Regions from separate parts of the Pradoshia sp. Z6_59 genome, predicted to be linked through region 1. Evidence: predicted binding sites of a transcription regulator. Region 1 holds the regulator's gene; each other region holds the start of a gene.

The links. The regulator Rex, encoded in region 1, represses fermentation and respiration genes when NADH is low (regulators of the CRP and FNR family bind a similar motif). The targets are predictions, from matches to a motif close to TTGTGAAATATTTCACAA.
Region 2: pflB (formate C-acetyltransferase) is a predicted target of Rex. The motif match lies at 4,465-4,482, and genes of this name have one in related genera.
Region 3: AC4D4B_RS13025 (cytochrome ubiquinol oxidase subunit I) is a predicted target of Rex. The motif match lies at 4,350-4,367, and genes of this name have one in related genera.
Region 4: AC4D4B_RS16280 (DUF1641 domain-containing protein) is a predicted target of Rex. The motif match lies at 2,053-2,070, and genes of this name have one in related genera.

What each region holds. Positions count from the first base shown of each region.
Region 1 covers NZ_JBZCPP010000017.1:70,709-78,250, reverse strand. Annotated here, with positions in the region: gene tsaE (tRNA (adenosine(37)-N6)-threonylcarbamoyltransferase complex ATPase subunit type 1 TsaE) at 1-308, shown strand, start outside; gene tsaB (tRNA (adenosine(37)-N6)-threonylcarbamoyltransferase complex dimerization subunit type 1 TsaB) at 308-1,012, shown strand; gene rimI (ribosomal protein S18-alanine N-acetyltransferase) at 1,012-1,464, shown strand; gene tsaD (tRNA (adenosine(37)-N6)-threonylcarbamoyltransferase complex transferase subunit TsaD) at 1,461-2,477, shown strand; gene AC4D4B_RS15570 (ABC-F family ATP-binding cassette domain-containing protein) at 2,723-4,642, opposite strand; gene AC4D4B_RS15565 (redox-sensing transcriptional repressor Rex) at 5,284-5,943, shown strand; gene AC4D4B_RS15560 (YdiK family protein) at 5,980-6,192, opposite strand; gene AC4D4B_RS15555 (CPBP family intramembrane glutamic endopeptidase) at 6,189-6,920, opposite strand; gene groES (co-chaperone GroES) at 7,221-7,505, shown strand.
Region 2 covers NZ_JBZCPP010000030.1:6,309-13,850, reverse strand. Annotated here, with positions in the region: gene AC4D4B_RS18930 (C40 family peptidase) at 206-664, shown strand; gene AC4D4B_RS18925 (DUF2164 domain-containing protein) at 852-1,097, opposite strand; gene pflA (pyruvate formate-lyase-activating protein) at 1,251-2,000, opposite strand; gene pflB (formate C-acetyltransferase) at 2,100-4,358, opposite strand; gene AC4D4B_RS18910 (hypothetical protein) at 4,690-4,848, opposite strand; gene AC4D4B_RS18905 (M20/M25/M40 family metallo-hydrolase) at 4,940-6,580, opposite strand; gene menC (o-succinylbenzoate synthase) at 6,734-7,542, shown strand, end outside.
Region 3 covers NZ_JBZCPP010000012.1:4,206-11,747, forward strand. Annotated here, with positions in the region: gene cydC (thiol reductant ABC exporter subunit CydC) at 1-158, opposite strand, end outside; gene cydD (thiol reductant ABC exporter subunit CydD) at 178-1,917, opposite strand; gene cydB (cytochrome d ubiquinol oxidase subunit II) at 1,920-2,930, opposite strand; gene AC4D4B_RS13025 (cytochrome ubiquinol oxidase subunit I) at 2,927-4,318, opposite strand; gene AC4D4B_RS13030 (STAS domain-containing protein) at 4,717-5,490, opposite strand; gene AC4D4B_RS13035 (M3 family oligoendopeptidase) at 5,717-7,510, shown strand.
Region 4 covers NZ_JBZCPP010000019.1:59,031-66,572, reverse strand. Annotated here, with positions in the region: gene AC4D4B_RS16285 (Na/Pi cotransporter family protein) at 160-1,791, shown strand; gene AC4D4B_RS16280 (DUF1641 domain-containing protein) at 2,159-2,584, shown strand; gene AC4D4B_RS16275 (NAD(P)/FAD-dependent oxidoreductase) at 2,674-3,855, shown strand; gene AC4D4B_RS16270 (alpha/beta fold hydrolase) at 4,008-4,832, opposite strand; gene AC4D4B_RS16265 (TetR/AcrR family transcriptional regulator) at 5,336-5,947, opposite strand; gene AC4D4B_RS16260 (ABC transporter ATP-binding protein/permease) at 5,956-7,542, opposite strand, start outside.

The DNA of each region.
Region 1 (7,542 bases):
CTAAAGCAATAGGTGTAACAAGAAATGTGAATAGCCCGACCTTTACGATTATGAAAGAATATAAAGGGAAATTTCCACTTTATCACATGGATGTATATCGAATTGAAAATGAAGAGGAAGATTTCGGGTTTGAAGAATATTTTGAAGGTGAAGGAATTACGATCGTGGAGTGGGCTCATCTGATAAAAGGACAATTGCCGGAAGAGCTTTTGACCTTATATTTATATCATGATGGGAATGATAGACGGAGAATTGTAGCTGAACCAAAAGGTGAATTTTATGAAAAGCTATGTGAGGAGATATTTTAATGAATGTATTAGCAATTGATACATCTACGAATGTCCTGGGAGTGGCTGTTGCTAATGAAAAAGGGATTATCGGAGAGCAAATAACATTTACAAAACGAAATCATTCAGTGCGGGCGATGCCTTCCATAGAAGCAATTTTGAAGGAATGCGGGCTTAAGCCAGGAGACCTTGATAAAATAGTCGTGGCAAAGGGGCCTGGTTCTTATACGGGCGTAAGAATTGGCGTAACGATTGCTAAGTCTTTGGCCTGGAGCTTAGGGGTTCAATTATCAGGTGTATCAAGTTTAGAGGCACTTGCCTTGAATGGCAGATATTTTAATGGCTTAGTATGTCCACTGTTTGATGCAAGAAGGGGACAGATTTATACAAGTCTTTTTAAATGGGATAATGGAGAGTTGGTTAGATTAGAGGAAGATCAGAATGTGTTGGCCATTGAGTGGGCTGAGCATTTAGTATCATTTAATCAACCTATACTATTCATAGGCAATGATGTTCCTATTCATATTGAGGCACTAACAGAAATTCTTGGGGATAAGGCTGTTATGGCACCTTTATCATTGCAGCAGGCCAGACCGGGTGAATTAGCATTGCATGGGATGAATCTGCCTGATGATGATATCCACACCTTTGTCCCCAATTACGTACGTTTAGCCGAAGCTGAGGCGAAATGGATAGAAGCTCAAGAGAAACAGAGGGAAGAGTAATGAATCAGACGATTACATTTCGAAAGATGACTATAGAGGATCTTGATAGTGTGATTGAGGTGGAGCATGCTTCGTTTACTCTGCCATGGAGCAAAGAAGCCTTTTATAATGAGCTGATGAACAATCAATATGCGTATTATTTGGTAGCAGAGGACCAGGGGAAAGTGATTGGTTATTGCGGTACATGGTTTATCCTCGATGAAGGCCATATCACGAATATTGCGGTATTGCCGGAATGGAGAGGCAAAAAAATCGGAGAAGAATTAATGGTACGTATGTTGGGTAAGGCACAAAGCATGGGAGTGAAAAGAATGACTCTCGAGGTACGGATCGGAAACCAAACTGCCCAAAGTCTCTATCGGAAATTAGGCTTTAAAGACGGTGGCATAAGAAAATTTTATTATACAGATAATATGGAAGATGCATTAGTAATGTGGGTGGAATTATGGTGAATAAAGAAAATCAAATTATATTAGGTATAGAGACCAGCTGTGATGAAACTGCAGCAGCAGTCATAAAAAATGGCCGAGAAATCCTTTCGAATGTTGTAGCTTCTCAAATCGAGAGCCATAAACGCTTTGGAGGAGTTGTACCTGAAATTGCTTCAAGGCATCATGTTGAAGCAATTACTCTTGTAGTTGAAGAGGCATTGGAGAAAGCAGAAATCTCTTGGGATGATCTCGATGGAATTGCAGTTACTGAAGGTCCAGGGTTAGTGGGAGCTCTCTTAATAGGCGTAAATGCGGCAAAAGCATTGGCTTTTGCTCATGGAATTCCGCTTATTAATGTACATCATATTGCTGGGCATATATATGCAAACAGAATTCTCACTGAGTTTTCCTTTCCCCTCCTTGCATTGGTTGTATCCGGTGGCCATACAGAGCTGGTATTGATGAAGGAACATGGAGCTTTTGATGTCATAGGAGAAACAAGAGATGATGCAGCTGGTGAAGCATATGATAAAGTAGCTCGTACGCTAAAGCTACCTTATCCGGGTGGCCCTTATATTGATCGACTTGCGCATGAAGGTCAGCCAACAGTTAAATTGCCTCGTGCATGGCTAGAAGAGGATTCATATGATTTTAGTTTCAGTGGATTAAAATCTGCTGTTATAAATACATTGCATAATGCCAACCAAAAAGGTGAAGTGATAGCTCCTGAGGACCTGGCTTGCAGCTTTCAGGAAAGTGTAATTGATGTCTTAGTAACTAAAACCGTAAAAGCAGCAGAAGAGTTCCAGGTTAAACAAGTACTGTTAGCTGGCGGTGTTGCTGCTAATAAAGGATTAAGAACTAAATTAGAAGAAGCTTTTAAAGACAAAAAGGAAGTAGAATTGATTATACCTCCGCTTTATTTATGTACAGATAATGCAGCAATGATTGCAGCAGCAGGTAGTATTGCATTTGAAAAAGGCAAAAGAGCTGCGATGGACTTGAATGCAAATCCAGGATTGATATTGGAATAAAAAATAAGAGGGTTACTTGTTTTTAAGTAATCCTCTTATTTTATTGGTAAAAAATTGATTGAAAAGTAAAAGCTCTCGAATAATTGTGGATAACTACGTGTTATCAACAGATTCTGTGGATAAAGTATTTGAAATCTGTGGATAATGTGGAAAAATCAAAATAAACCTGATTTTATAACTTTATTAATGTGGATAAAAATGTTGATAAAAACTAAGCCACCCCTAACTTGGTTTTTTATCATGTTTTATTCGTCTTGTAGAGAAGTCCACTCTTCCATTAATGCTTCTAATTCTTCTTCAGTTTTTGTAAGAGTTGTCTGGATTTCCAATGATTTCTCATGATCCTGATAGATTTCCGGGTCACATAATTGTGTATTTAAATCAGATATCCGTGTATCAAGTCCTTCAATTGAAGCTTCAATTTCCGCGATACGTCTTTGGCGTTGGCGCTCTTTCTTTTTAAGCTCCTTATCTTCCTGATACGTGGTTTTATCTGAAACAGGGCGATTGGAGATAGAATCCGTTGGTTTTTCCAGCTCAGCGAGTTCTGCTTGTTCTTGTTTTTTCTGTATATAGTAGTCATAATCCCCCAAATATTCAATTGTACCATCTGCTTTCATTTCCAATACTTTATCGGCAATTCGATTGATAAAGTAACGGTCGTGGGATACAAAGAGGAGAGTGCCTGAATAATCAACCAGTGCATTTTCAAGCACTAATTTACTGTCCAAATCCAAGTGGTTGGTCGGCTCATCTAAAATTAAAAGGTTGGCTTTTTGCATCATTAATTTTGAAAGAGCCAGTCGTGCTTTTTCACCACCGCTCAAGGTAGAGACAGTTTTCATTACATCGTCTCCGCTGAATAGAAAGTTCCCTAATATAGATCGGATATCCTTTTCAGGTTGGTTGGGGAAGTCATCCCATAACTCATTTAGCACAGTTTTGTTGGACGATAGATTAGCCTGCTCTTGATCATAATATCCGAGTATCACATTGGCACCGAGCTGGAAGTCTCCATGCAAAGCCGGAATTCTGTCAATCAATGTTTTTAATAAAGTAGATTTCCCTACTCCATTAGGACCAATCAGTGCAATGCTTTCTCCTCTCGTAATTCTGAAGTTCAAGTGGCTGGCAACAGGTGCATCATATCCAATAGACAAATCATTTGCCTGAAGAACTTCATTACCACTTTGCTTTTCAATCTCAAAGGTAAAATTGGCTGATTTTTCATCGCCCAAGGGCCGATCCATCACTTCCATACGCTGCAGGGCCTTTTGCCGGCTCTGGGCTCGTTTAGTTGTAGATGCTCTGGCCATGTTTCTTTGGACAAAATCCTTTAATTTTGCAATCTCATCCTGCTGTTTTTCATAAAGCTTTGCATTACGTTCGTATTCCTCTGCCTTTTGCTCTAAGTATTTGCTGTAATTCCCTGTATATTTCTTAATTGATGTTCGGGAAAGCTCCATTACTTGATTGACAACCTTATCAAGGAAATAACGATCATGGGAAACAATTAGGATAGCTCCAGGATATGATTGAAGGTAGCCTTCGAGCCAGCTCAATGTATCGATATCAAGATGGTTGGTCGGCTCGTCCAGAATCAGTAAATCAGGTTTCGTTAATAATAATTTACCTAGTGCAAGCCTGGTTTTTTGGCCGCCGCTTAAGGAATTAATAGATGTAGTATAATCATAATCCGAGAAACGCAGACCGTGTAAAACAGAACGTACATCTGCTTCCATTTGGTAACCGCCAGAATTTTTAAATTGCTCCTGGAGGCGATCGTAATCTTTTAATACCCGGTTATATTTTTGTTCATCATTGTAGACAGAAGGATCAGCCATAGATTTTTCCAATAATCTCAATTCATCTTCTTGTTTTTGTAAGCCTTCAAAAACAGAGATCATTTCATCCCAAATAGAGCGGTCGGATTGAAGACCGGTATTTTGAGCCAAATATCCAATCGAAACATCTTTTGGCTTATAGATCTCCCCACTGTCATGTGAAAGGTGACCGGCAATAATCTTAAGGAGGGTAGATTTACCTGCACCGTTTCTGCCAACAAGTGCAATACGGTCTTTCGTTTGAACTTCGAGCTTAATAGTAGATAAAATTGCTTCAGCTCCATAATATTTAGAAACATTATTAACTTGTAAAATAATCATATTCTCACCTCAAGAAGTACATACCTTAAGTGTAGCCTACTCTTGATAAGCACTGCAACTTAATAGAAAATTTGTGAATACTCACACAAAAATTACCAAAAATGATAGAAATATTATAGAATAGGAATAGGAGAATAAAGTTTCGGTAAATTTACGTACTTTATTAACCAAGGGAGGATCCCATATGATTGATATCGTAGAAGTAAACTGGAAACAAACAGAACTTCTATTGCATAGTCTTAGTATTATGCTTGAATATAAAATTAACGATATGTAACGAATTATCGATAAAAACGGCATATTGCACATAGCTCCGGAAGTTGGAATTATGGCAGCAAAGAAAACTTCTGATATAATTTCTATGTGGTACTCTGGCAGTGTAAGGATTAGATATTGATTTTATATGGAAAAAAGCTGAAAATATGAATAGATTAATTATTCGTGCAATCGGTAAAAACGAGAGTAAGCACCAACAGCTGTTTAAGCTGCTTTATTAACCGAATATGTTATGTACAAATCAATGGTTATTAGGAAACAATTTTTTATTGAAAAACTGGGGGTAAAACCAGTCCAGATTGTCAAAGGCAGTTTTGATATATGGAGTAACGATTGACTAAGAAAGAATAGGGAGAAGGGAATTAATTTTGCAGGAAAATACTAAAATACCGCAGGCTACAGCCAAACGACTTCCATTATATTATCGTTTTATACAAAATCTACACGCGTCAGGAAAACTACGAGTTTCCTCCGCAGAGCTAAGTGAAGCTGTTAAAGTAGATTCAGCTACTATACGAAGAGATTTCTCATACTTTGGAGCTTTAGGTAAAAAAGGGTATGGTTACAATGTTAATTATCTATTATCCTTCTTTAGGAAGACTCTCGATCAAGATGAGATTACAAAGGTAGCTCTAATTGGAGTCGGTAATCTTGGTACAGCTTTCTTAAATTATAATTTTATGAAAAATAATAATACAAAGATTGAAATGGCGTTTGATGTTTCCCCTGAAAAAGTAGGAACCCTTATAGGGGATGTTCCGCTCTATCATATGGATGAACTGGAGAAAAAACTTGAAAAGCAAGATATTAGTGTAGCCATTTTAACAGTTCCATCACAGGTTGCCCAATCTATTACAGATCGTTTAGTGGCTGCGAACATTAAGGCTATTTTAAACTTTACGCCGGCCCGTCTGAATGTGCCGGACAGTATTCGTGTCCATCATATTGACCTTGCAGTCGAATTGCAATCATTAGTATATTTTCTTAAACATTATCCATCTGGAAATACGGAAGAAACAGAATAAAAAATCTCGAAGGATTTCCCTCCGAGATTTTTTTTCTTATTCTTTTGGTTTTTCATTTTTCATTTTCTTAATTTGTTTATGAATCATCATCAAGCGGATTCCTGAACCAACATCAAGTGTAGCCAGTATGATCAGGAAATAGGTAAAGAAATCCCAACCGCTGCGTGATACATTTTGAACAGCGAAAAAGATAAAAATAGCACCTAAAATTAAGTAAGTTGTTGCCATATACAACGGTGAACGTCTCATAACAAACCTCCGATAAAGCTTTGAACTTTATTAAGCTCTTCCATATGTTTTAATATATCATCTTTATAAAGCGATTGTACGATTACAACTAGTGTATTCATAGTAATATGGGCAAAAATAGGAACTAGGATTCTCTTTGTTTTAACATATAAATAAGCAAATGTGAATCCCATTGCTGTATAAAGCAGGATATGTACAAATTCCATGTGAGCAACAGCAAAAATTAGTGAACTAATTAACGCGCTCAGGAAAAAATTCAATCGCTTGTGTAATGAACCAAAGATAATTTTCCTAAAGACAATCTCTTCTAAAAATGGCCCAAGTACAGAACTGACTACCATAACAAGCGGTACTGCTTCTATGAGACCCAATATATTCTGCGTATTTTCAGACCCGGTAGGAATACCAATAATTCGTTCGACATTACCAGCAACAGATTGTGAAAACAAGGCAAGAAATACTCCGCCAATTGCCCAGCTGATAGAAGCTCCCACACTTGCCTGATCGCTTAAGCTTCTATTGTTTTTTTCATGTCTCAAAAGGAATAGAGTAATGATTGAAGCCAAAATGAAACTTATAACAATCCAATACCCTGCGGCCAATACTTCTATTCGTTCCGTGGGGATATCCATATTCGATAAGAAAACTAGCATAATTGGGATACCAAGAATAGAAGAAAATTGCATGGCAATATAGGTAATGAGAATTGACCAGTAATATTTTTTCAAATAGAAAAACTCCCTTAATCTTTTATATAGATATTAGATTGCGTATATCTTTAATTTTAACCGTTTTTACCTCATAGTTACAATTGCAAAACATTTTCCTTCTCTTCATCTACCAAACTGAAATTAAAAGGATATTTAGACCTTATTTGGGTAAGATAAATAAATGGTGATAAAATTTAAAAATTTTAACTTATATTACTTGCAAATCAGTGTGTCTTTATTTAAACTATAAATTGTGTTAGCACTCAACGATGATGAGTGCTAATAAAAATGGAGATAACTTTAAGGAGGTAGTTTTACTTGTTAAAGCCACTAGGAGATCGCGTTGTGATTGAACTTGTCGCACAAGAGGAAAAAACTGCAAGCGGCATCGTGTTACCAGACACTGCCAAAGAAAAACCATCTGAAGGCAAAATTGTAGCGGTAGGAACAGGCCGTGTCCTTGAGAATGGTGAGCGAGTAGGATTGGAAGTATCTGAAGGCGATCATATTATCTTCTCTAAATACTCAGGTACAGAAATTAAATACGAAGGTAAAGAATACTTAATTTTACGTGAAAGCGACATTTTGGCCGTTATTGCTTAACGAAAATGTCGATTAAAAAATAAGACATAACAAAAAA
Region 2 (7,542 bases), on a different contig from region 1:
TTTTCCCATCTATCAATAACCATCCAGGAATATAATTTGTTTCTTTTTAACAAATATGTCGAAGTAACCAATTTTCTGTAATATTTTTGTAAATCAAATTCAATAATGCTGTAACCATAGAAACTAGTATTTTAGTTATAGTAGTAAAGTAGAGAAAAGGCGGTAAGATTTAACAATGCTGCCAAAAAACATTTCGGGGGTCACTATGAAAAAAATAATTATTGCTCTTGCTATTTTTCTGTCATCCACGCTTGTGCCATTTGGACCATTTGAATCTAAAGCCTCAGCTGCTATGTCGACTAGTAAAGCCAACAAAGTTGTATCAACCGGGAAAAAATATGTAGGAACGCCTTATCGATACGGCGGAACAACACCTAAAGGATTTGATTGCTCTGGTTTTGTGGGGTATACCTTCAAAAAAGCAGCAGGAAAGAAACTTCCAAGGACCTCAACCAGTATGTATAAACAGGGGAAAAAGATTGCTAAATCTAAGTTAAAAAAAGGAGATTTAGTTTTCTTTAATACTTCCGGAAAAGGGGTCTCCCATGTAGCGATCTACATTGGAAGTAATAAAGTCATTCACTCTGTTTCTAAAGGTGTAAAAACAGATTCACTAAGCTCATCTTATTGGAAGAAACGTTATGTAGGAGCTAAAAGATTATAAATTCTATTTTACAGGCGGACATCCTTCGCCTTTTTATTTTGCTTATTTTATACCCATTTGTAATAAGTGTAAACCTTTACATACTAGTTGTACTGGCATTCTATTTTAACCAGTCAGCATATCACTTGGAGATATTTCAATATAAATGCTAAACTCTTCTTCTCTTTTCAGGAAGGTTTACTAAAATCTATTTTTTTATTGGTCGCATTAATGCGTATAAGTCTTCTTCCAAACGTGCAGCATATGCTTCAGCATGTTTCCCAGCATCCCTCACTCCAGCATTGTAAAAATGAGGTCCTAACGTTTCTGTGAAAAACTCCAAAATATTCTCTGCAGCCAGTTCTCCAATCTCTTCATCACGCTCTTTTTGAAAATATTGTTGAATTTGACCAATTATCCATCTTTTATCTTCTGCTTTCCAATTGATTAGCACTTGTACCCCTCCTTTGAAATTTACCTTTATCTTTCATTTATAACAAAAAAATAGTAGGATATAAACCTTCATGAGGTTTATCCTACTATTTTTTTAAGCGTAACACCTATTGTTTGGCCTTTAATTATTTAACTTATTCTTCCATGCTCTTTTTTAAGCTGGCTTTTTCATATACTTGGTTAGCATTTTGTAGGCATGCTCTACTTGTTCATCACTAGGAGATTGGATTCCCGCCAGTGGATATTTGTAGCCAAGAGTTTCCCATTTATAAACACCTAATTGATGATATGGTAAGATTTCTACCTTTTCAATATTATTAAGTGTTCCTAAGAATTGACCCATTCTCTCCAAGTATTCATCCTGATCATTAACGGTTGGAACTAGTACGTGTCTGATCCAAACCGGTTGTCCTTTGTCAGAAAGATAACGGGCGCAATCCAAAATATGTTCATTCGGTTTACCAGTTAGCTTAATATGGCGTTTGCTATCTATGTGTTTAATATCCAGTAGGATCAAGTCTGTATATTCAAGCAGTTCATCGAATTGCTCTAAAAATTCTGGTGATCTCGAAAAACAGCCGGCCGAGGAATCAATGGTCGTGTGAATTCCTCTTTCCTTACATAATTTAAACAGTTCTATAATAAAAGGAATTTGCAATAGCGGTTCTCCACCACTGACGGTAACTCCACCGCCTGATGCATCCATGAATGGTTTATATAATTCAATATCTTTAACAATTTCTTCTGGACTCATTTGCTTGCCTGTTCCAATTGACCACGTATCGGCATTATGGCAATATTGGCAGCGCAACAAACACCCTTGCGTAAAGACAATGTAGCGGATCCCCGGGCCATCTACTGTGCCGCATGTTTCAACGGAATGTATATTTCCATATGTTGTCATGAGATCCCATCCTTTCTTTTCTAAAAATATCCAATGGGAAGTTAAAAGTTAGTCTCCCTGCTAATACAGGGAGACCTCCTAGTAACAAGTACTTCTATATTACATAGTTTCGTGGAACGTACGGTTGATAACGTCAATTTGTTGCTCACGAGTCAACTTGATGAAGTTAACAGCGTATCCAGATACACGGATTGTTAATTGCGGATACTCTTCTGGATGTTCCATAGCAGCCAACAATGTATCACGGTTAAATACGTTGATATTTAAGTGATGGCCTTCTTTAGAAGCATAACCATCTAAGATTGCTGCAAGGTTCGCTTCGCGTTGTTCTTCTTCACGTCCAAGTGCTTTTGGCACCATAGAGAATGTGTTAGAAATACCGTCTAAAGAGCAATCGTATGGAAGCTTAGATACAGAAGATAGAGAAGCTAGAGCACCTTTTGTATCACGTCCGTGCATTGGGTTCGCACCTGGTGCGAATGGTTCGCCAGCGCGACGTCCATCTGGAGTGTTACCAGTTTTCTTACCATATACTACGTTAGAAGTAATTGTAAGAATGGATTGTGTGTGCACAGAGCTACGGTATGTTTTATGCTTTTTCAATTTAGTCATAAAGTTACGAACAAGCTCAACAGCCATGCTGTCTACGCGATCATCATTGTTTCCGTATTTAGGGAAATCACCGATGATTTCAAAGTCAACTGCCACACCGTTTTCATCACGGATTGGTTTAACTTGTGCATATTTAATCGCACTTAATGCGTCAGCTACTACAGACAATCCAGCAATTCCCGCTGCCATTGTGCGAAGGATTTCAACATCATGTAATGCCATTTCAATACGCTCATAGCTATACTTATCGTGCATGTAGTGGATTACATTCAATGTATTGATGTATAGCTCTGCAAGCCATTCCATTGTGCTATCGAAGTTAGCCATAACTTCATCAAAGTCTAACACGTCAGAAGTAATTGCTTTGAAGTTCGGTCCAACTTGAATTTTAAGTTTTTCATCCACACCGCCGTTGATTGCATAAAGCAATGCTTTTGCAAGGTTCGCACGAGCTCCGAAGAATTGCATTTGTTTACCGATACGCATTGCGGATACACAGCATGCAATTCCGTAGTCATCGCCGTATTCTCTGATCATGATGTCATCATTTTCGTACTGAATCGCACTTGTTTGGATAGACATTTTTGCACAGAAACGTTTGAACCCTTCTGGGAACTTCGTAGACCATAGTACAGTCAAGTTTGGTTCTGGAGCTGGTCCAAGGTTTGATAATGTGTGCAAGAAACGGAAAGAGTTTTTCGTTACAAGAGTTCTTCCATCTAATGCCATACCACCGATTGATTCTGTTACCCAAGTAGGGTCTCCACTGAACAATTGGTTGTAATCAGGTGTACGAGCAAATTTTACAAGACGAAGCTTCATAACAAAGTGGTCGATGATCTCTTGTGCTTCTTGTTCTGTTAATGTGCCTTCACGAAGGTCACGCTCGAAATAAATATCAAGGAAAGAAGAAGTACGTCCAAGAGACATTGCCGCACCGTTTTGTTCCTTGATTGCAGCTAGGTATGCAAAGTATAGCCATTGTACCGCTTCTTTTGCGTTTGTAGCTGGTTTAGAGATATCGTATCCGTAAATTTCAGCTAGTTGTTTCAATTCACCTAACGCACGAATTTGTTCGCTTAATTCTTCACGTTGACGAATAACTTCTTCAGACATTGTTCTTAAACCGTAGTTTTTCAAATCTTTCTTACGTTCAGCAATCAAGAAGTCTACACCGTATAATGCAACACGACGGTAGTCACCGATGATACGTCCACGTCCGTATGCATCTGGAAGACCAGTGATGATACCAGCTTTACGAGCAAGTTTCATTTCATCAGTGTAAGCATCGAATACACCTTGGTTGTGTGTTTTACGGTAGTCAGTGAAGATTTTTTGAACTTCTTCATCAACTGTGAATCCGTATGATTCTGCTGCAGCTACTGCCATACGGATACCACCGAATGGTTGTAGGGAGCGTTTAAATGGTTTATCAGTTTGGAAACCAACGATAGTTTCTAAATCTTTATTTAAATATCCAGGACCATGGGAAGTGATAGTTGAAACGATTGTAGAATCAAGATCAAGTACGCCGCCTGCTTCACGTTCTTGCTTAGTAAGCTCCATTACTTGTTTCCATAATTCTTTTGTTGCTTCAGTTGGACCTTCTAAAAATTCATCATTTCCAGTGTATGGAGTGATGTTTTTCATGATGAAGTCACGTGTATTAACTTCTTTCTGCCAGTCTCCGCCAGCAAAGCCTCTCCATGGATCTTGAGTATTTACTTTATCCATAACCATTGCCATTTTATTTTACCTCCTAATATTACATTCAGGAATATTTTTCTAGCTTCTAGATGTTCAACTTTTAAATTTATATAACAGCTATCTATAGACCTATAATACACGTTATATGTGAAAAAGTGAACATGTAAATTATGACAATCCAGTGAAATCGAAAACATTATTGTTAAATCAATCTTTTCTAACTATTTTCGAATAATTCTAACTTTAGAACCCTCGGAAAGCTAGTGGAACTGTTATAGTAAAATCCACACAAAAAGACAAACTGTACTATAAAAGGCATCTGTTCTTAAATACAGATGCCTTTTATAAATACCATTATATAACAATTCTGTCATTTATGCACGTCTGATCTATTTTTAAAGGCTTCCTTCGTCACAATATATTGTTCATGGTTTGTATGTTGCTCCTGATTTCCGCCCGTTTCAGCATGATGAGGAAAATTCCCAGGATGACTTTTACGTTTATGATTAAAACCTTTACCTCTTGCCATAATTCTACCTCCTTCCCTTATTATCATTTTCTGCAGAAAGGCGAGAATTATCGCAGGTAAGTTGAGGCAATATAGTACAAAAAGAACATCATTATTGGTAGCCATAGACCACTTGCTTAAGCAATTTGGGAACAACCTCAGTGGAAAATGGAATATGCAGCCTTTCTGTACGTTTGTGCGCATCCTTACCATATGGACCGATATTTACGGCTGGTATATCCAATTCCCCAATAATAGAAAGCGGAAGATTATAACCACTCCCATATAGAGGCATTTCATTTTCTAATACCGGCATCACTAAATCACGATCGCGCAAACGGCAATAACTTACATCAGAAAGGCCTGGAAAATATGACATGATCTTTATTTCTTCATTAAATTTCTCTTTAGCGGTCCTAACGCATTGCTCTACTAGTCCTTTTGCTTTCTGATCCCTTTCATCATCTTCCAAATAAACGTGCGGATAATAAGGTGGAGCGAGCATAATCATATAGAAAGGAGCCTCTGATTTGAAAAAAGATGCCACTACATCTGCAATTTCAGCTGTTAATTTGGCCATGTTCATGCCTGCGTCCTGTTCAAGCAATGCAATCTTTGCGTTTATTTCTTTAACAAACACATGGCCAAATTCTCTACAGCCCTTATCAAATAACTCTTGATACGTGTATACCCTTGGCTTAAGGATTGACTTTCTTGAACCATGTCCTCCATACCCAAGTAAATCATAAATATTTGATAGCCGTCCTTCTATATACTGGCTGCTTTCTTCACCAATATCTTTCAGCTTGTTTATGACTTCTTCCGGATTTTGCTTTAATGTAAGGATGTTTGCAAGTACATATGCTGCAGTTGGCGTTTGGACATTATACGCTTCTTTTAAATCCATTAATTTTAATATCGTAGGCAAAGGATTCTGTTCCCCGCGTTCATGTTCTAAAAAGGCTAAGGATAACTCCAGTCTTTCCGCTATTACACCTGCCATCCAGGCGGCATTCATACCTTCGAGCGGTTCGCCCACATGTGTTTCAGTTCCGACACAAAAAATTAAGGGCAGCAACTTACCCACAGATCCTGTATAAAAATATTTTGTTCGGTCTCCTGGATATGCACCAAAACTCGGCTCCGAGCAAATGGCCACTTCCAAATCAAGTTGGTATTGGTCCCTGATTCCTTTAATCAACTCAACTCCCGCAAACATTCCGGCCGAATATCTCTCTTCATCCGGTGTTGCTAAAAATAATAGGTTATGCTTCAAATCGCCATGTTCGGCAGCTTCTGATAGTAAGGCCATCTGAATAGCAAGTCCGGCTTTCATATCCATAATTCCTCTTCCAAAGATCCACTCCCCAGACTTCAAATCCTGCTCGGCATCATCTGAAAGGTTTTCCTCTGCCATTGCACTTGTACATTCCAATGGTGAAAAAGCGAGCGGTGCAAGGCGTCCGTAATCTTCAACCCCTACTACATCATAATGACTTAAAAGTATAATTGTTTTTTTACTCGTTTTACTCCCTTGATAAAAAGCAGCAACTGCTTTTCGATTTAATAGATCTCCTGTAATTTCTTTTCTGTATATTTGATTGGGGTACTTTTGAAAATAAGGCATTTCCTTAAGGATCGCAGAAATTTCATCCTCCATACGCAGCTCACCCCTTGTGCCCGTTACACTTGGCACTTTTACAAGGCGATATAATAATTCCAAAATCCCTTCCTTTGTATTCCAATGACCCATACCTTCTCCCCCACTTTTTCTATCTTTTTCTAAAATTATAGCAGTATTTGGTTGAATATTCAGTTAAATGTTATTTACCATGTTCTCAATTTTGCCGCGGCTAATCAGATATGGTACGGTATTCTTACAATTAAAGGAGCGGGTACAATGGATATTTCTATCAATATTAAAGAGATTACTCTCCACTATATTTCAATGGAACTAAAGAATTCCTTTACTACAAGCTTTGGAAGCTTGAAAGATAGAGAAATGATTATTATTGAAATGGTTGATAGCGATGGAATCGTTGGGTGGGGTGAGTGTGTTGCCTTCCGAGAACCTTGGTATACGGAGGAAACACTCCAAACAGCTGCACATATTATGAAAGATTTTTTAATCCCCAAACTCATCCAGCAGCCAATCTATCATCCGGATGAGCTTCAGCATCTTTTTTCTCCTGTTCGCAAAAATCCAATGGCTAAATCAGCTCTTGAAGGCGCAATTTGGGATTTATATGCGAAGAAAAATAATAAATCCTTATCGAGAGCTTTAGGTGGAACTAAAAACGAGATTGAAACAGGAGTTAGTATCGGACTACAGACCTCAGATGAACATTTATTTCGCCTGATTGATCATAGCCTTGAGCAAGGATATAAGAGAATTAAGCTTAAAATCAAACCCGGTCAGGACATCTCTCTTATTCGGACTGTTCGTAGGAGATACCCTCAATTACCCATTATGGCTGATGCAAATTCGGCCTATTGTTTAGCAGATATGGATCTTTTAAAAGCGCTGGATGAATTTGATTTAATGATGATTGAACAGCCGCTTCGTTTTGATGATTTTTATGAGCATGCCATTCTTCAGCAACATATCGCGACACCGGTATGCTTGGATGAAAGCATTCAATCATTTGAGAACGCCAAACAAGCAATTGCCCTGGGTAGCTGCCAAGTGATTAATTTAAAAATTGGACGAGTCGG
Region 3 (7,542 bases), on a different contig from region 1:
ATGTTTTCTGGTAAAGTGGCAGATTTAGATATTAAATAGCCAGATGTAAACATTAAAGCACCTGCGCTAAAGAACGTGCCAATACCAAGTACGATTACGATAGTTAAGAGCCACTTATTTTGGGATAAATAAGGACCAACCCAAGAGTTAGTGAGAATGGATATATAGTCTTTTTTCTTAGCCATGGTGCACCTCATTTCCCCCTAAGTGTTCTTTAACTAATTGATAATAATGGCCTTCTTTATTCAATAGTTCCTCATGACTTCCGATTTCAACGATACGACCTTGATCTAAAACGATAATTTGGTCCATATCTGTCATCCAATGAAGTCGATGAGTTGCAAAGAACACAAGATGATCGTCAAATAAAGGAACGATATTTTGCTTTAATTCATATTCCGTCTCTATATCAAGGTGAGCAGTTGGCTCATCAAATAAGAGGATTTTTCTGTTTTTATCAAGGAATGCCCGTGCTAAAGCAACTCGCTGTTCCTGACCGCCGCTCAGCATACGGCCGCTTTCTCCAATTTGTTCATCCAAACCATTTGGTAGGGAGTCAACAACTTCTCTTAATCCAGCTCGCTCAATAGCCAACTGAAGTTCTTCTTCACTGGCATTTGGAGTGTAAAATGTAATATTATTTCGTACAGTATCGTTAAATAGATAAGGATGCTGTGGAATATATAGCAATTGATCCTGCCAGCTCATTTCTTCAAAAGAGGAATGGGAATGATTGTTAATAGTTACTGTGCAGGATGTAGGGTTTAAAAATCCGCCAAGTACATCAATTAAGGTAGATTTTCCGGCACCGCTTGCGCCAATAATACCGATTTTTCCGTATCCCTTCCATGAAAATGATAGATCTTTCAGAGCGGATTGATTGGATTCCATATGTTGGACTGTCAAGTTGCTAATGGTTAAGGAATCCTGATTTGACCAAGTAGAGAATTTGGTATTTTGTTTTTGTTTTAGATCAAGCGGCCAATTAATAATCCGTTGAATAGCAGACATGCTGTTTTTTCCGTCTAAAGTAGCGTGGTAATCTGTTCCAAAATCCCGAATCGGTAAAAAGTATTCAGGAGCAAGGATTAATACCGTAAGTGCCGGTCCTAATAAAATTGCACCTTCCATAAGCCGAACACCCAGGAATAAGGCGACAATAGCGACTGAAAGGGAGGTGAAGAAATCGAGCGCAAATGTTGAAAGGAAAGCAATTCGCAATGTCCCCATCGTTGCTTTTCGGTAACGTTCACTTACGTTTTGGATATTTCGATCGTACTTTTTACTTAAGCCCAGAAGTCGTAAAGTTTCCAAGCCACGTAAGGAATCAACAAAATGGTTGGAAAGGATTTGATAGGATTCATATTGTTTATCAGCCTTACGCTTTGCTGCAATACCAAGCATAGCCATAAAGAATAAAAGAATAGGGAGTACAATGATTACAATTCCCGCAGAAGTCAAATCAAGTGTCAGCATAAACCCTACAATTAACAGAGGAATCAGGAACATACTCATCATCTTGGGCAAGAATAACTTTAAATACGTTTCAACCTGGGAAACACCTTCCAAAGCCATCGTTACTAAGCTGCCTGTTCCTTCGGATTGGGTGAATCGCGGGCCCAATTCAAATAATTTCTTCAATAATTCTTTTCGCATCGCTGTACCTGATTCGGAGGCAAAGCGATCCATCCATTTATCACGAATAAAAGTCAAAAGGTGGCGCCCCAAAAAAGCTAATACGAATAAAAGGAAGGGGATAAGCTGTTCAGACAGCTTTTCCCCATTAAATAAGTTTGTAATTCCTTCAGCAAGGTAGATGGCCTGAATAATAATGGCAATCCCCTGTACTAAAGAAATCACGAATAGGAATGTCATGGTGCTCTTTATTCCTTTTATAGATAAAATCTCTTTGTTTATCATTAATGACTCACCGGTTCCTTATCAGAAATACGCTTTCTGAATACATAATAGCTCCATATTTGATAGCCAAGAACGAAGGGAAGTAATATTAATGCTACGATGGTCATCACCTTAAGGGTATATGGTCCACTGGAAGCATTCAAAATAGTTAAGTTATATTCGGAACTAATTGAACTGACCATTACTCTTGGGAACAGACCAACAAATAACATCGTAACAGTAAATAGCATAGTTAAAGCCGTCATAGTGAAGGCTAAAGCTTCCCTTTTCTTTGCTGAGAATACATAACCTAATACGGTTGTTACTACTGCACCGACCAGGAATAATGGTGTAGCGAGCGGCCGTACTTCAAATAAGTCAGTCATTGTATAGGTTAGTACAGCGAAAACTATCAGACCTGCTAATAGAATTAAATATATTTTTGATACTAAAGAACGTGCACGATCACGAATCTGTCCCTCTGTCCGAATGCCGATGAATGTTAAACCATGCACAAGGCATAACACAATCATCGCAATTCCGCCAACAATTGAGTAGAGATCAAAATAATCTCCAAAGCCTGCATACATATTTTTAGATGCATCAATTGGCATACCGCGTACAAGGCTGGTGAATAGTACACCCAGCACAAATGCAGGAATGATACTGCCGACAAATATCATCCAATCCCAGAAACTGATCCACTTTTCATGGACTTTATGTCTGAATTCAAAAGCAACTCCTCGTACAATTAAGGCCAACAGGAATAAAACAAATGGTAGATAGTACCCACTGAACATGGTTGCGTACCATTCAGGGAATGCCGCAAAAATAGCACCGCCTGCAGTAATCAACCATACTTCATTTGCATCCCAGAAAGGCCCGATGGTAGAAACCAACTGATTCCGCTCTTTTTGATTACGTGCGAGAAAACGAGTTGACATTCCAACACCAAAGTCAAATCCTTCTAAAACAAAGAAACCAACAAATAATACTGCTACAAGGATAAACCATAACTCATTTAAACTCATGCTCCAAAGGCCTCCTTGTCAAATAAATCTACATCTGGTTTTGTATCGTTTGTATGATATGGACCCTTTTTGATTTCTTTCACAATCAGAGTGATTAATACGAAAGCAAGAATGGTATAGGCTCCTAAAAATACAATGATTGATGTTAAAAGCTCTCCTGCTGTTACATTTGGAGAAACAGATTGTGCTGTCGTATATAAACCAAAGACTGTCCAAGGCTGACGACCGATTTCAGTCATAATCCAACCTGCTGTATTGGCCATAAATGGAAGGGCAATTGCGCCAACCATAGCTTTTAAATAGAGTGATTGATTCACTAGGATATTTTTCTTTAAGAATAACAGCCCCAATGCTGCTAATCCCATTATTATTACCCCGGCAATTACCATAATGCGGAAGCTCCAATATACAGCTTCAACGGGTGGAATATAATCTCCCTCACCATAAAGCTCCGTGTATTTCTCCTGGAGTGTATTCATTCCCTCTACAGATCCCTCAAAACTGTTATAGGCTAAGATACTTAAGGCATAAGGGATTTCAACAGACCATTTGTTTTCACGATTTTCTTCATCAATATTAGCGATTAGCGACCAGCTAGCCGGGTCACCGCTATCTTCCCATAGACCCTCACTCGCTGCCATTTTCATAGGCTGTGAGGACATTAAATGCTGTGCCTGCCAGTGACCAGTAAAGGCGATTCCCAGTCCTGAAATCATTGCTACAATCATTGCAATTGTAAATGATTTCTTAAAGATCTCTATGTTTTGTTTTTTCAGTATTTTAAATGCGCTGATACCCCCGACTACGAATGCTCCAGTAGCAAAAGCTCCAAAGACAGTATGAGGAAATTCAACAAGCAGCTGAGGATTTGTGATAAAAGCCCCGAAATCTTTTAGTACTGCTTTTCCATTCTCCACTGCAATCCCAACGGGTTCCTGCATAAAAGAATTCGCAGCGAGAATAAACAAGGCAGAAAAAATTGTACCAATCGATACAAGCCATATGGATAGTAAGTGAACCCATCTTGGCAATCGGTCACGTCCAAACATCCATACACCAATGAATGTGGATTCTAAAAAGAAAGCCAGTAAGGCTTCAATAGCCAATGGAACACCAAATACATCTCCGACAAAGCGGGAGTATTCTGACCAGTTCATTCCAAACTGGAATTCTTGGATAATTCCTGTAACTACTCCGACAGCAAATGATATGAGAAAGATATTTCCCCAAAACTTTGCCATGTCCAAATAAATTTCTTTTTTCTTAAAAAAATACAATGTTTCCATAATAGCAACTAAAAATACCAATCCAATGGATAGTGGTACAAAGAAGAAGTGATAAATAGTAGTTGCTGCATACTGAAACCTAGCGAGATCCAATACTTCCATTTAACTGTTCACACCTTTCAATTCTTATGCATTGTTCATTCATTCACAAAACAGACGAAAAAAAACCATTTATAAAGTGCTGTCACCTCTATTATAAAAGTAACTAATTATTTTTGCGTGAATGAAGAGTTGGCTTAAATAGTTTAAATTGTTTAGTAGGTTATCCCTATGTATATATTAATAATTAGTTAAATTTACAATGACCTTGTTTATATTAGATATAATAGTCCTATAATTTGCAAATATCTATAACTAAACTAAAATTACTATAATTAATTCAAATTTATGAAACAATATTGTCACAAAAGCTGCGGAAACGAATTGTCATTCGTTTGCAAATCAGTTGACAAAAAGAACAGCTTGATTTTAATAAATCAAGCTGAAGAGGAAGATCAAGATTAATATTTTACCAACTTGTAGCCTTTTATTTTGCAGATATGATTCATAGCCTGATTAAACGTAGCAAATGTTTCATTCTTTATTTTTGTTCCCTGGTTTACGATTTGGCGGACAAGAGTAGTGGACAGGCCTGTATATATAGCTTTTGTACCCAATAAAGCAAGGGATTGAGAGATGACCTCCAGCTCTGCCACAATATATTCGTCATCCAGTGAAGTTACGCTAGTAAAATCAATCACCATATAGGAAGCCTGTTTATCAGAGCTTTCATATAAAGCCTTCTCTTTGATCTTATGAAGACGATCTTCAGACAAAAATCCAGTAATGGGCATTAAAAGTACATCATCCAGAATTGTTTTGATGATAGGAGCATACATTTCTTCCATCATCGAATGTCCTTTATGTATTTCTTCTTCATAATCGGTTACATCCTTCCAAGTGAGCATATAACCTGTTAAACCATTGTTGAATGTAAAGGGACTTATTGCAATCTTAGCTGTGTATTTATTGAAAAATATAATTCTGATGGTATTGGGGAAGGAATCGTTTTCGAGTATTGTCCTCTTGCAGTTCCCCCCTTGATCAAATTCTGCTATGTTTCTCCCGATATATTCTTCCTTACTTGATAAACCGGTAAAAGGACTTAGACATTGAATTAATTTGTCAGCGTAACGATTGATAAATATGATGGTTAATTGATCATCACAAATAAAAATATTTTCTCCTACTGCATTTAATAATTGATAAGTCTCCTCTGATTGAAAATATCCCATAACCTGTCTCCTTATTTTCTTCGTGCTGTATTAACTCTCATTATACGGAAAAATATTGGATAGATAAAAAGTTTTACTTTATATATTAAAAAGGGTAACCAATCAAGAGGTTCAAGAGGATGAGTAGATAGCATATGGGAGACAGTACTATTATTGAGGAAAATATATATCCAACTGGTAATAAAAGTTGTATACTGAAAATTGTGAAAAGACAGGAGGTTTTTGAATGAATTACTCTCTAACATGGAATTTGGATAACATATTTCCAAATGGCTCTGAGTCACCTGAATTACTATCAAAATTAGCTGAAATCAAAGAGCTGTTAAATACATACAAAGGGGCAGTAAAAGCTTGGCAGGCTCCTTCAGACGTTAGCGGTACCAAAGAGATTGTTTCTATATTAAAACAAACAGAGGTACTGCAAAAAGCAATCTATCAGGTATCGGCATTTCTTGAATGTGCTACTGCCCAAAATGTCCATGATACAAAGGCGGATCAATTAAATGGAGAAGTATACACATTAATAAGTGAATTCGAAACAGTTTTTACAGGATTTACAATTAAACTTGTCCAAATAAATGATGCTGTCTGGCAAGAAATCATCGAACAACCAGAAATCAGTGAAATAGCTTTCTATATTAATGAGCAAAGGGAACATGGTAAGGAACAATTATCGGAAGCTGAAGAAGCACTCATTAATGCATTGCGCGTAGATGGATATGTCGGGTGGAGTACCCATTACGATTCACTTGTAAAAATGATTGAGATTCCTTATACAAATGAAGATGGCGAGACTGTTCATTTATCAGCTGGCCAAGCTTTTAATAAGATGCACGACGATCCTAATCCAGAAGTCCGAGCGGAAATTTTCAAGAAATGGGAAAAAGCCTGGGGAGAAAAAGCCCCTTTGTTTGCTGACACGATAAATCATTTAGGCGGCTTCCGTTTGGCTAATTATAAAATGCATGGTGTTGAAGATTTTATGAAAGAGCCCTTGCAGTATAACCGAATGAAGAAAGAAACATTGGATGTAATGTGGGATGTCATTGCAAAAAATAAGCAGCCTTTTGTAGAGTTTCTTAACCGTAAGGCAAAGCTTTTAGGTAAAGAGAAATTGAGCTGGGTAGATGTTGATGCACCGATCGTAACAACGGAACCGATGCATTACACATTTGATGAGGGAGCAAAGTTTATCATCGATAATTTTGCGAAATTCGGTGATGAATTGCCTAAATTTGCCCAGGAAGCATTTGAAAAGGCGTGGATTGAAGCAGAGGACCGTCCTGGCAAGCGTCCTGGAGGATTCTGTACAAGCTTTCCTGAAACAAATGAATCACGTATCTTTATGACCTATTCAGGCTCACCAAGCGGTGTGGCAACGCTTGCTCATGAACTGGGCCATGCTTTCCACAGCCATGTATTAAATGATAAGCCATTCTTTAATACAGATTACGCGATGAATGTCGCTGAAACAGCGTCTACATTTGCTGAACAAATTTGCTCTGATGCCAGTGTCCGTGCTGCTGTATCTGATGCAGAAAAAATCACATTGCTCGATAACAAAATACTAAATGCGATTGCTATGTTCATGAACATTCATGCCCGTTTTATTTTTGAAAAAAATTATTATACAGAACGCAAAAATGGATTGGTTTCCGTTGAGCGCTTAAACGAAATGATGGCAACTGCACAAAAAGAGGCATATCAAAATTCTCTGAGTGAATATCATCCAACCTTCTGGGCAAGTAAATTGCATTTCTATATTGCAGAAGTGCCATTTTATAATTTCCCGTACACGTTTGGATATTTGTTTAGCTTAGGGATTTATCACTTATCTTTAAAAGAAGGTAAGTCATTTGAAAAGAAATATATTGCATTATTGCAGGATACAGCTGCTATGACAACAGAGGAGCTTGCGATGAAACATTTAGGTGTAGACCTAACGAAACCAGATTTCTGGCAGGCTGGTGTGGATCTTGCAATTGCTGATGTAAATGAATTCCTAGAATTAACGAAATAGAGAGGATAACATCCTTTTCATGGCATTGTCAT
Region 4 (7,542 bases), on a different contig from region 1:
AAAATGATATATTTTTTAAATTTATTGATAAATTACACGAACGTAAAGGAAGCGTAAAGTTATAGTTAAATATGACTGTTTAGTATTTACTTTAAACTTCTTGTCCATAATAATGATAATCGAAAATACTTTTTTTAAAATAATGTTGAGGTGTAAATAGTGGATATAAGTATTCAAGAAATGCTATTTGAGTTTCTCGGCGGATTGGGTATCTTCCTATTCGGTATTAAATTTATGGGAGATGGACTCCAAAAATCTGCAGGTGACCGCCTAAGAGATCTATTGGATAAATATACAACCAATCCTATTATGGGGATTTTGGTCGGTATCCTGGTTACTGTTTTAATACAAAGTAGTTCAGGTACAACGGTTATTACAGTTGGATTAGTAAGTGCCGGTTTTATGAAACTTCGCCAGGCAATCGGTGTTATTATGGGGGCAAATATCGGTACAACCATCACGGCCTTCATTATCGGTATTGATGTCGGTGAATATGCATTGCCAATTATCTTTGTCGGTGCAGTGCTATTATTCTTCTTTAAAAACCAAAAGATCCACAACTTCGGTCAAATTCTATTCGGGTTCGGATTTTTATTCTTCGGCTTAGAGCTTATGAGCAGTGGAATGAAGCCGCTTCGCTCCTTCGAATGGTTTCATGATTTAACAGTAAGCTTAAGTGATTATTCTATTCTTGGTGTTTTGGTAGGAACAGTCTTTACATTATTAGTACAAAGTTCCAGCGCTACAATCGGTATCCTTCAGGGATTATTTGGTGAAGGACTTGTTGATCTGCAAGGTGCTCTGCCGGTACTATTCGGAGATAATATCGGTACAACCATTACGGCCCTGCTTGCATCCATTGGTGCATCGGTTGCAGCCAGACGTGCTGCTTGTGTACACATACTCTTCAATGTGTTCGGTACTATCATTTTTATGATTCTGCTCGTTCCATTTACGGCTCTTATTAGTTGGTTCCAAAAAACACTTGGACTAAATCCGGAAATGACCATCGCCTTTGCACATGGAACATTCAACATTACAAACACACTGATCATGATTCCATTCATAGGTGCATATGCGTGGATCGTTACTAAACTCATTCCAGGAAAGGATACTGTGATTGAGTATAAACCGGAGCATTTAGATGAGAGAATCATCGACCAATCTCCTTCTATTGCACTTGGACAGGCGAAAAAGGAAACTTTGCGAATGGGCGAGTTTGCTATTAAAGGATTGGAAGAAACGTATAACTACCTGTTAACGAATGAAACTGCTTCATTAAATACAGGTAATCAAATTGAGGAAGCTCTCAATAACTTGGATCACAAAATAACAGATTATCTCGTTAAAGTCTCTACAAGTTCACTGTCTGCTAACGAATCTGACGAACATAATATTCTAATGCATACCATTACAGATATCGAACGCATTGGTGACCATTTCGAAAATATTCTGGAATTTGCAGAGTATAAAAATACAAATAAAGCAACATTTACAGATGAGGCTACAGAAGGCATGTCTGAAATGTTCACACTAACTATAGAAGCGGTCAAAGAAGCGATGGTGGCAATAGAGAATCAAGATAAAGAAAGTGCATATAAGGTGCTTGAATTGGAACGTAAAATCGATAAGATGGAGCGCCAATTAAGAAAGCAACATGTCATCCGTTTAAATAATGGATCCTGTTCTGCGCAAGCAAGCCTTGTTTACGTTGATATTTTAAGTAATCTTGAACGCATCGGTGATCATGCTAAAAACATTGCCGAAACGATTATCGGCGAACAAGAATAAACAGTAAATAGACTCTCCACGGAGGGTCTATTTTTTTATTCCTTTCATTATTTCACTATCATAAAATGCCCTAAACACACTCTCTACCCATAAATTATTTTAGATTTACACATATTTATCATCCTCAAAATCCTCCTGTTTTCATTATTTATAAATCAAAAATTACAACGGTAACTATTGATGAATGAAGTATTTTACTATCAATATAGTGTAAATAGCATTCTTTTTACTATGAAAGCGCTTTTTTTTGAGCAAAAAGTTTTGTGAATTTATACACAAGGAGTATGCTTAAAGTAGAGGATTTATGGTTATATAAATATAACTAATTTAATTTTTCGCTATAACAAACAGAAATGGGGTATTTGCTATGTCAGACACAATGAAACAACAATCAGAGACACAAGCCTCTCCGGTTGCTTCACAAGAAGAATTGTTAAAACAATTATCAAAACCAGAAGTTCAGGAATCATTAGTTACTCTATTAAATCAATTACCACAATTAACTGAAGTTGTAACAGCATTGAACAAATCATATGAATTCGCTCAATCCGTCGCTACTGATAAAGTATTAGTAAATGATTTTGCCAGTACAGCGAAGGAATTTGCAGAGCCTGTTACGAAAACAGCCAAACATATAGCTGTCAATGCTATGGAAGCAAAAGAAAGAGCTGAACAAAGCAAAGAAGTGATCAGTGTATTCGGTTTGATGAAAATGCTAAAAGATCCTCAAATCCAAAAGGTTCTTCGTTTTGCCAGCGCTTATCTTCAAGTAAGCAACGAACGTTCCAAATAAAAGCTTATTCATTTATACAAAAAGCACTTATTATATGATTTTCGAAATATACTGGATTAAAAATATTACAAACAAGGGTGGAACATATCATGGCACAAGAAATTGTTATTTTAGGAGCAGGGTATGGCGGTCTTCTTTCAGCATTATCAGCACGTCAGCATTTAACTCCTGAAGAAGCTACTATTACAGTTGTTAACCAATATCCGACACATCAAATTATTACTGAACTGCATCGCTTGGCAGCAGGCAATATTAGCGAAGGCAGAATTGCTATGCCGTTAGATCGTTTGTTTAAAGGAAAAGATATTAATCTAATCATCTCTAAAGTTGAATCTATATCAGCAGATGAAAGAAAGGTAACCCTTTCAAGCGGAAAAATCTTAACCTATGATAAATTAGTCGTTGGATTAGGCAGCCAAACTGCTTATTTTGGCATCCCTGGTCTTGAAGAAAATAGTATGGTCTTAAAATCAGCAGAGGATGCTAATAAAATTAACAAGCATATCGAAGATCGAATTAAAGAATATGCACAAACTAAAAATCCAGCAGATGCAACCATTGTTATCGGCGGCGGTGGACTAACCGGTGTTGAATTAGTTGGAGAAATTGCAGATACAACTCCTAAAGTAGCTAAAAAATACATGGTTGATCCTTCTGAGCTGAAATTTATCCTAGTTGAAGCAGGTCCAAAAATTTTACCTATGCTTCCTGATCATTTAATTGAGCGTTCTATGACAAGCTTAGAGAATCGCGGAGTTCAATTCTTGACTGGACTTCCTGTCACAGGTGTAAACGGAAATGTAATCGAGTTAAAAGATGGCCAACAAATTATCTCCAATACATTTGTATGGACTGGCGGCGTACAAGGCCTTCCTGTTGTTGGTGAGTCCGGTTTAGCTGTAGATCGTAACCGTGCTACTGTTAATGAATATCTGCAATCTACTTCACATCCTGATGTTTACATTGCTGGTGACAGTGCAGTTGTCTTCCCTGCTCCAGGAGCAAGACCATACCCTCCAACTGCACAAATGGCTTGGCAAATGGGCGAATTGATTGGTTATAATATTGCAGCAGCCATAAAGGGCACTCTTCCTGAAGTATTTGCTCCAGTAAACTCAGGAACATTAGCCAGTCTTGGACGTAAAGATGGCGTAGCCATTATTGGCGGGAACTCAACACCATTAAAAGGCTTACCGGCTACAATGATGAAAGAAGCTAGTAATATCCGTTATCTGTCACATATTAAAGGCTTATTCAGCATCGTTAATTAATACAATAAAAACTCCTGTCCGCCAAAAAGCAGACAGGAGTTTTTTTGGCTTCATACCGCTTCAACCACCTCGATTCTCTGCTAGCAATCTATTTTCTAATACATGGGGAAAAGTCGAATAATAAGAAAAGATTGCGATCCGCTATACTCTTTCTACTTATTTCTTAAAAATTCTTCTATTACTTGATTAAATTTAGCACTATATTCCCAAAACATTAAATGGCCACCAAGAACTTCTACTTTAGATTTAGGAGATACCTTTTGTGTAAACACCCTGGCTGTATCTGCCCAATGCTCTGCCACAATCGTCAAGGTCGGCCGCGATCCACTCGTGAGCCTTGCTTCCTCACGATAATCCGAAAACATTCCAGAAGCGAATAAGTTGGCGGCTATATAATAGGGGGTTTTCAAAGATTGCTCTACTATCCAATTCAACTCTTCATCTGTAAGCTTTCTCTGTACCATCACCTGATTTGCATAATCAGTTATAAATAACCTTTGCCCTTCCGGATTGCGTAAATAAGTATTATAGGCCAGCCCTATATCATCCAATGAGCCTTCAACCCAGTCGCTTATATGGTCCGTCGATAATGGTTTTGGGGACATATCCACAAAGATAAACGCTTTGCTATTGTCCATTCCAAATTGTCTTATATACTCCCAGATTGTCAGACAGCCGAATGACCATCCTGCCAGTGTAACAGCCTTCAACTCCAATTTCTCTAGAATTATGGCCAAGTCTGCACCATGAGTGATATATTCATTTCCGTGCAAGGCGGTTGTTGACCGTCCATGACTTCTTGGGTCAATTACAATGACACGGTTGGTTTTTGAAAAATACTCAACTTGTTTTGAAAATACTTCTGTTGTAAAAGTCCAGCCTGGAATAAAAATGATCGGTTCCCCTGATCCAACATCCTGAACAAACAGCTCCACACCGTGATCCACTTCAATATATTTACCGCCTTTGGCTAGCATATTCACTCCTCCCAGAGTTTCCATTTCTTTTAAAATGGAGATATTGACTTATATTCGTAAAAACTTAGTTCCTCTCATGTATTGCCGAAAGGATACTTCCATATGAGCAATTGACTATTAAAACGGAATAACTTCTATATTTGCATTTACAAATTCTATATGCAAAATTATAGAATTTAATGAATATATCTTTACGTTTAATTTTCCAATGTATGATAAAGGCATAATTAAATATGAGGTAAAACATGGGGGCAAAAGAGAATTTATATGGAGAAATAAAAGCATCATTACTGCTTTAGGACTGCTTCGATGGAGAAATTCTGTCAAGCATCAGGGATTTCCGAGAAATTCGTTGCCAAACTAGCATTAAAATCGTACCCGGCAGATCAACAGCCTTCATTATTAAAGACAATATTCATATTTGCAGATTAAGTGGAAGCTACCTGACTATAATAAAAAGCCTTGAACCTGTTCAGAACACAAGTTCAAGGCTTTTACTTTGTTTATTTCAGTACACCATATTTAACAAAGTGAAATTGACGCTCCATGTCTTTTCTTTTTTGACTCACAGTCGAAAGATCATTTAACGCCAGGATAATTTGATTGAATGTAATAGTTCTCAAAATCGCAATAACTTGAAATAATTCCTCTTTATTTTCAACCTTTAGTAAATGAGTGTCAGTAACTAGATTCAGCAACTTCTCGTGTTGCTCTTCCATTTCACGCACATCCGTAAAGCTCATTAAATGTTCAGCCAGCTTAATATCCGTCCGCGTATACACATTGACCAAAAACTTGGAATGAGCAGGATCCATCGCTTTCTTAGTAATATAATCAAATAGCATAAAGTGAAGTGAAAAGAGGCTTACCCGATCGTTAATCTTGCTGTTGATCTGATTATGGAGATCACTTTTATACTCATTTAATAAATACAGAAACAGATCTTCTTTATTTTCAAAGTAACGATAGAAGCTTCCCCGAGGAATTTGCGCTTCTTTAATAATTCGATTAATAGATGCATCATAGAAGGAATATTGGCTGAATTCCTCCTTAGCAGCCTGAATAATCCTGATACGCTTTTCCGCTGGTAAATTCACAAATGTTTGACTTGGCATATACTATCCTACTCTCTGCGTAAAGAGTCGACCGGATCCAATTTAGCTGCTTTATTGGCAGGCATAAGTCCTGAAAGCATGCTGATAATGATACTGGCAGCAACACCGAAAGCAATATATGCTGGGGTTATTTGTACAATTTCAAAATCAATCAATTTTGTTGAAAGGCTGTTAGCCACAACTGTTAATAAAGAGGCAGCCAGAACACCGATGATTCCACTGGATAGTCCAATCAGGAATGCTTCAGACACAAAAATTCTTCTAATATCCCTGCGTCTTGCACCGATCGCTTTTAGAACCCCGATTTCCTTTGTACGCTCAACAACACTAATATGGAGAACAACCAAAATCATGATTGCTGAAACAAATAGTGAAATTCCTGAAATCCCTGTTAAGACATATGTCAAAACATCCAGCATTTCGTTCATCATGGCTGTCATTGTTTCCTGGGATGAACCACTGTAGCCCATATCCTTGATTTTTGCTTTTATATCTTCCGTAAACTCTTCATTATCTGCCACTAAATAGATACTTGTCGGTTCTAGTGTCTGACCGTTATCCTTGGCAAGCAGTACAAGGTCATCATAATTGACATAGATTAAATCCATTGCCGCAAATTGACTGCCTAACGATATAATCCCGCTAACTTTATAGGTTTTTTCATATAATTCTTCATTAAGCATTAGCGTTACGTTAACATCTTTACCGATCATATCTCCACCTAATTTTTCAGCGGTACCTTCCGCAAGAAGAATTTCTTGTTTTCCAGGTAAAGAGCCTTCTTTAATACTCGTTTCGGTTAAATTAGAGGAGACGGTTGAAATCATCATTAAATCAACCTTTTTATCCTCATATTTAACTGCGTTGGAACCAAATGATATTAGATTGAAACCTTTTTCTACTGAAGAGACGTTCTCGATTTTGGATAATTTCTCTATATCCTTTTCCTCAAATGGTGTTTGTTCACCCATCATCGATAGCATCATGGCCTGATTTTCATCTACATTTGTTGGTAGTTCTTGTTCCTCAGAAGGCATATTTACTTCTACGACAAGCGGATTCACCATACTGTTCATAGAGTCATTCATATAGGTCTTCACACCATTTCCTAATGAAAGGAAAAAGATGACACTCATGATTCCTATGCTTGCTCCTAATGAAACCCAAACATTTCTACCAAGCTTCTCTTTCATATTCAGAAATGCAAGTTTCACGGCCGCCACAAAGCTAAGGTTTTCACCAACCTTCTTTTCCACTTGATTGGATTGAGGTTCCATTTGTTCTAGAGGTTCTCCTCTGTCATCACGGATAATTTCCCCATCTGCAATTTGGATTACCCTTGAGGAATGGTTCGCTACTCGCTCAGAGTGAGTAACCATAATAACCAGCTTACCTTGCTTAGCAATATCTTTTATGATCGCCAATACTTGTTCCGTTGTTTCAGAATCAAGTGCTCCGGTTGGTTCATCGGCAATGATGATTTCAGGATCATTAATTAATGCACGCGCAATCGCAACCCTTTGCTTTTGACCGCCGGATAATTGATTTGGCTTTTTATAAATATGATTTTTCAAACCAACCTGAGTTAGAATTTC